2 linked regions of the Immundisolibacter sp. genome follow. The protein of the gene in region 1 binds, or shares a complex with, the protein of each later gene. Links are inferred from orthologs where the notes say so. Each region holds a gene or a part of one and is shown on either strand. Other genes may lie near its edges. The genes, in order: H5U26_RS00175 and xseA.

Region 1 (3,022 bases):
TGCTCGCCGATCTGCGTGTGCGTGTTCAGGTACAGGCTGAACGCGTCCTTGGCAAGGCCCGACACGAAGGCGACGCACTCGCGCGACGACAGCCGCTCCTTGGTCTGGCCGGTGAACTGCGGCTCGCGCAGCTTCACCGACAGCACGTAGGCGACGTTCTCCCACACGTCCTCGGGGGCCAGCTTCAGGCCCCGCGGCAGCAGGTTGCGGAACTCACAGAACTCGCGGATGGCCTCTGTCAGGCCGGTGCGCAGGCCGTTGACGTGCGTGCCGCCCTGCGCGGTCGGGATCAGGTTGACGTAGCTTTCGGCGATCGTCTCGCCGCCTTCCGGCAGCCAGGTGACGGCCCAATCGGCGGCCTCGTTGGTGGCGCTGAAACTGGCCGTGAACGGCGTCTCCGGCAGCCGCGGCAGATCGCCCACGGCACTGCTCAGGTACTCGCCGAGGCCGTCCTTGTACAGCCAGGTCTCGGTGCCGCTGGGGTCCGTGAAGCTGACCTCCAGGCCCGGGCACAGCACCGCCTTGGCGCGCAGCAGGTGTTTGAGGCGCCCGACGTGGAAGCTCGGCTGGTCGAAAAACGCCGGATCCGGCCAGAAGCGCACCTCGGTGCCGGTGGTGCGCCGGGGCACCTCGCCAATCACGTGCAGGTCGGTGACCTTCTCGCCGTTGGCAAACGCCATCTTGTACTCGCGCCCGTCGCGCCACACCGTCACTTCCAGCCGCGACGACAGGGCGTTGACCACCGACACGCCCACGCCGTGCAGGCCGCCGGAGAACTGATAGGCCTTGTTCGAGAATTTGCCGCCGGCGTGCAGGCGGGTCAGGATCACCTCCACGCCCGGCAGGCCTTCTTCGGGGTGGATGTCGACCGGCATGCCGCGCCCGTCGTCGCGCACGGACAGCGAGCCGTCGGCGTGCAGGGTGACGGCGATGTGCCGGGCGTAACCGGCCAGCGCCTCGTCCACCGCGTTGTCGATGACCTCCTGCGCCAGGTGGTTGGGGCGTTCGGTCTGGGTGTACATGCCGGGGCGCTTGCGCACCGGCTCGAGGCCGGTCAGGACCTCGATGGAAGCGGCGTCGTAGGTTTGATTCATCAGGCTCGGGCGGGCCGCAAACGGCGGGCGGACGGGCGGCGCAGGGCTGCCGGGGCGGGCGAAGGGTGCGCTATGCTAGCCACTATGACCAGCAAGCGTAAGCCCGCGGCGCCGGCCGCCGATGCCACGACCGGCATGGAAGCGGCGCCGGCCGCGCCCGATTTCGAGGCCGCGCTGGCCGAGCTCGAGGCCCTGGTCGAGCAGCTCGAACGCGGCGAACTGAGCCTGGAGCACTCGCTGCGCGATTTCGAGCGCGGCGTGCAGCTTGCCCGCAGTTGTCAGCTGGCTCTCAAAAGCGCGGAACTTAAGGTCCAGCAGCTGGTCGAGCAGAACGGCCAGCTGCGCCTGGAAGGCTTCGAGCCGGCCGAATAGGCGCCCCGATGTCGATCGAAACGTCGATCGAAACGCCGCTGGAAGCATTTCTGGCAACGGTCCGCGCGCGCAGCGAAGCGGCGCTCGAACGCCTGCTGCCGCCGGCCGATTTACCCGTCGCACAGCTTGCCGCCGCCATGCGCTACGCGGCGCTGGGCGGCGGCAAGCGCCTGCGCGCGGCGCTGGTGTACGCCACCGGCGAGGCGCTGGGCGCCGATCGCGATGCCCTCGATGCCCCGGCGGCGGCCGTGGAGCTGATCCACGCCTACTCGCTGGTGCACGATGACCTGCCGGCCATGGACGACGACGACCTGCGCCGCGGCAAGCCGACCTGCCACCGCGCCTTCGGCGAGGCCACCGCCATTCTGGCCGGCGACGCGCTGCAGAGCCTGGCCTTCGAGGTTCTGGCCGATGCCGGCGTCATTCCCGTCGCGCAGCGCCTGGCCATGCTGCAGGAACTGGCCGTCGCCAGCGGCGTGCGCGGCATGGCCGGTGGGCAGGCGCTCGACCTGGCCGCCGAGGGCAGGCGTCTTTCAATCACCGAGCTGGAAGCCGTGCACCGCGGCAAGACCGGCGCCCTGATCGCCGCCAGCGTGCGCCTGGGCGCGCTTGCCGTGCTGGCGCCGCAGGCGCCGCAGCTGGCCGCTGTGGGCGAGTATGGGCAGGCACTGGGCCTGTGTTTCCAGATTCGCGACGACATTCTGGATGTCGAGGGCGACACCGCCACGCTGGGCAAGACCGCCGGTGCCGATGCCGCCCACCACAAGGCTACCTTCCCGGCGCTGCTGGGCCTGAACGGCGCCCACGACCGGGCGCGGCGCGAGTACCAGCGCGCGGTCGCTGCCCTGGCGTCGCTGGGCGCGGCCGGCGAGCGGCTGCGACAACTGGCTGCCTACAGCCTGTCGCGCCAAGCCTGAGAATCCGAAAAAACTCCAATCTGCCGCAGCACGGCAGGTCATCGAGGGGAAACAGCCGATGCACGCCCTGTATCCGCACCTGTTCGCGCCGCTGGACCTGGGCTTAACCACGCTCAAGAACCGCATCCTCATGGGCTCCATGCACACGCTGCTGGAGGACATGCCGGACGGGTTTCGAAAATCGGCCGCGTTCTTTGCCGAGCGCGCCCGCGCCGACGTGGCGCTGATGGTGACCGGCGGCTTTGCGCCCAACGACGAGGGCCGCCTGTCCGAAGGCAGCAGCGTGTTCAACCGTGCCGATCAGGTCGCCGAGCACCGCCTGATCACTGCCGCCGTGCACGCCGCGGACAGCAAGATCCTGCTGCAAATCCTGCACGGTGGGCGTTACTCGCGCCACGGCGCCCTGGTCGCGCCCTCACCGGTGCGCGCGCAGATCAACAAGCTCGCGCCGCGGGCGATGACCGAGGCCGACATCGAACGCACCATCGAGGACTTCGCCCGCTGCGCCGCGCTGGCGCGCGAGGCCGGTTACGACGGCGTCGAGATCATGGGCTCCGAGGGCTATCTGCTGACGCAGTTCCTGGTGCCGCGCACCAACCAGCGGGACGACGCCTGGGGCGGCAGCCTTCAGAACCGCCA
Region 2 (3,234 bases), 460 kb from region 1 along the record:
GTTTTTCGATGTCCTTGACCGTGATGAGGCCGCGCAGGTGAAAGTCGTCGTCCACCACCAGCACTTTCTCGATGCGGTGGGCGTGCAGCAGGGCGATCACGTCCTCGCGCGGCGCGCCTTCGCGGACCGTCTTCAGGCGCGCGCGCGGGGTCATGATGCTGGACACCGGCGCGCTGTAGTTGGTCTCGAAGCGCAGGTCGCGGGCGGTGACGATGCCCACCAGATCCTCGCCATCCACCACCGGTACGCCGGAAATGCGGTGCGCCCGGGTCAGCGCCATCACCTCGCCGATGCTCATGTCCGGCCGGGCGGTGATGGGGTTCTTGATGACGCCGCTCTCGAACTTCTTGACCCGCAGCACTTCGGCCGCCTGGCGTTCGAGGGGCATGTTCTTGTGGATGATGCCCATGCCGCCCTGCAGGGCCAGGCAGATGCCCAGGCCGGACTCGGTGACCGTGTCCATGGCCGCCGACAGCAGCGGGATGCGCAGCGTGATCTGCCGGGTGACGCGGGAACTCAGGTCCACCTCGCGCGGCAGTACGTCCGAGTACGCCGGGATCAGCAGGACGTCGTCGAAGGTCAGGGCTTCGTAGGCGATGCGCATAGGGGGCGACCCGCGGCAGCAGCTTGAGGGTCGGCCCATTATAGGCCGCCGCCGCGGGCCGGCAATGCGCCCGCCGGCAGCCTGTGACCGTCGCCCTATAATCGCCGGCCCTGTTCCGGTCTGCCGCTCATGCCCGCCATCGAACCCGCCGTCAGTCGCGCCGGCCCACCCGAGCGGGACGTGTACACGCCGTCCCGCCTCACGCTGGAGGTGCGCGCGCTGCTGGAGGCCGGGTTCCCGCTGCTGTGGCTGGAGGGGGAAATCGGCAATTTCACCGCCGCCGCGTCCGGGCATCTGTACTTCACCCTCAAGGACAGCCGCGCCCAGGTGCGCTGCGTGATGTTCCGCTCGCGCGCCAGCCTGCTGCGCGAGCGGCCGCGCACCGGCGATCAGGTGCTGCTGCGGGCGCGGGTGTCGTTCTACGAGGATCGCGGCGAGTTCCAGCTGCTGGTGGAACATCTGGAGCCGGCCGGCGACGGCGCCCTGCGCCGGGCGCTGGAGCAGCGCAAGGCGCGCCTGGCCGCCGAGGGGCTGTTCGACCTGGACCGCAAGCGCCCGCTGCCGACCCTGCCGCAGCGGCTGGTGCTGGTCACCTCGCCGCGCGGCGCGGCGGTGCACGACGTGCTGACCACGCTGGCCCGGCGCTGGCCGACCATCCAGGTGCTGCTGCTGCCGGTGCCGGTGCAGGGCGACGGCGCCGCGCCGGCCATCGTCAAGGCCATCGACACGGCCTCCGAAAATGCGCTCGGCGACGTGCTGCTGCTGGTGCGCGGCGGCGGCTCGCTGGAGGATCTGGCCGCCTTCAACGACGAGGCGGTGGTGCGGGCGCTGGCGCGCTGTACGCTGCCGACGGTGGTCGGCGTCGGTCACGAGGTGGACTTCAGCCTGGCCGATCTGGTGGCCGACCAGCGCGCGCCGACGCCGACCGCGGCCGCCGAGCTGGTGGTGCCGGACCGCGGCGAGTGGCTGGCCGCGCTCGCCCAGCGCCAGCGGCGCCTGCTGCGCGCGCTGCAACACCAACTGCAACGCCAGCAGCAGCGCGTGGATTACCTGACGCGGCGGCTGGTGCATCCGGGCGAGCGCCTGCGCCGGCTGGGGGACGATCTGGCCCGCTTGCAGCGGCGCCTGGGGCTGGCGACGATCGCCTGCCTGGCGCGGCGACGCGAACGCCAGGAACGCGCACTGCTGCGCCTGCGTGCCGCCTCGCCGGCGCGGCGCATCGCCGCCGGTGCCGTTCGGCTGGACGCCGCAGCCGGCCGGCTCACGCGGGCACAGACGCAGCTGCTGCGCGCCCGCGGCGAGGCACTGGCCGGTGCCGCCGCCCGCCTGCATGCGCTCAGCCCCCTGGCCACGCTGGCCCGCGGCTACGCCATCGTCTCGCGCCCGCCGGACCTGCCGGTGGTGCACTCGGCGGCGCAGCTGGCAGTCGGCGAGCGGGTACGCTTGCGGCTGGGAAGCGGCGCGGCGGATGCGCGCGTCGAAGCCATCGATGCCAATGGGGACGAGGACTGATGCACACGACACGGATCGACGTCGGGCGAGCGCGGCGCGCGGGCGCACGCCAGCCCGGCGGCATGCTGCTGATCGCGCTGGTACTGCTGGCGACGCCGTGGCTGGCTATGGCCCTGCCGCGGTCCGACCCGGTACCCGGCGGCGTGGCCGTGCTGGCGCTGCCGGCGGGTTTCGATGCGGCCGCAGAGGCGAGCTTCGCCGGCAAGCCGGTGCTGACCGTGCCGGTCGATGACGGCTGGCGGGCAGTGGTCGGCATCCCGCTCGGGCAGACGCCGGGTCCGGCGGCGCTGCGGCTGCGGTTCGCGGACGGGCGCACGCGCAACATCGGCTTTACCGTGGCGGCACGCGAGTACCCCGTGCAGCGCCTGACCATCACCGACCAGGACAAGGTCACCCCGTCGGCCGCCAGCCTCAAGCGCATCGAGCGCGAGCAGGTGGAGATTCTGGCCGCGTTTCGCCATCGCTCCACGCCAGTCCCGCAGCTGCGCTTTGCCATGCCGGCGCAGGGGCCGCTGAGCAGCAACTTCGGCCTGCGCCGCGTCATCAACGGCCAGCCGCGCAGTCCGCATTCGGGCATCGACATCGCCGCCCCGGCCGGCGCGCCGGTCACGGCCCCGGCGCCCGGGCGGGTGCTGCGCGTGGGCGATTACTTCTTTACCGGCAACACGGTGTTCGTCGACCACGGTCATGGCCTGGTCACGCTGTACTGCCACCTGAGTTCGGTGGCGGTGCGCGAGGGGCAGCAGCTGGCGACCGGCGACGCCATCGGCAAGGTCGGCAGCACCGGTCGGGCCACCGGGCCGCACCTGCACTGGGCGCTGAGCCTGAACGACGCGCGCGTCGATCCGCGGCTGTTTCTGGTCACCGAAACCCAAGCCGCGCGTTGATCGGCACACGGCCCGAGGAACGACACATGAGCAGCACCGCGCCCGGCATCGGCGACATCACCGGCAAGCGGCTGCTGATCGTCGGCGCCAGTCGCGGCATTGGTCTTGCCATCGCCACGCGGGCGGCGCAGCTGGGCGCCGTGGTGCATCTGACCGCGCGCAGTGCGCAGGCGGCGGCCGAAACCGCAGCTGCGCTCGCGGCCAGACACGGGACGCAGGTGACGGGGCATG

Evidence for each region.
Region 2: the proteins of H5U26_RS00175 (region 1) and xseA are in contact, whole or in part, in a cryo-EM structure (PDB 8TXR), measured with the Escherichia coli proteins. The link is inferred for Immundisolibacter sp. from one-to-one orthologs.

What each region holds. Positions count from the first base shown.
Region 1 is NZ_JACIZD010000001.1:35,613-38,634, reverse strand. What follows is about bases 136-2,847. They hold H5U26_RS00175 (exodeoxyribonuclease VII small subunit), read left to right. Parts: upstream 136-1,229; coding sequence 1,230-1,466; downstream 1,467-2,847. Other genes in these bases: H5U26_RS00165 (NADPH-dependent 2,4-dienoyl-CoA reductase), read left to right, coding at 2,442-2,847; ispA ((2E,6E)-farnesyl diphosphate synthase), read left to right, coding at 1,475-2,383; parE (DNA topoisomerase IV subunit B), read right to left, coding at 136-1,094. Also shown: more of parE, read right to left, coding at 1-135; more of H5U26_RS00165, read left to right, coding at 2,848-3,022. UniProt on the Escherichia coli protein: Bidirectionally degrades single-stranded DNA into large acid-insoluble oligonucleotides, which are then degraded further into small acid-soluble oligonucleotides.
Region 2 is NZ_JACIZD010000001.1:493,173-496,406, forward strand. The notes cover bases 1-2,924. They hold xseA (exodeoxyribonuclease VII large subunit), read left to right. Parts: upstream 1-733; coding sequence 734-2,116; downstream 2,117-2,924. Other genes in these bases: guaB (IMP dehydrogenase), read right to left, coding at 1-604; H5U26_RS02370 (M23 family metallopeptidase), read left to right, coding at 2,116-2,924. In the rest of the region: more of H5U26_RS02370, read left to right, coding at 2,925-3,003; H5U26_RS02375 (SDR family oxidoreductase), read left to right, coding at 3,030-3,234. UniProt on the Escherichia coli protein: Bidirectionally degrades single-stranded DNA into large acid-insoluble oligonucleotides, which are then degraded further into small acid-soluble oligonucleotides.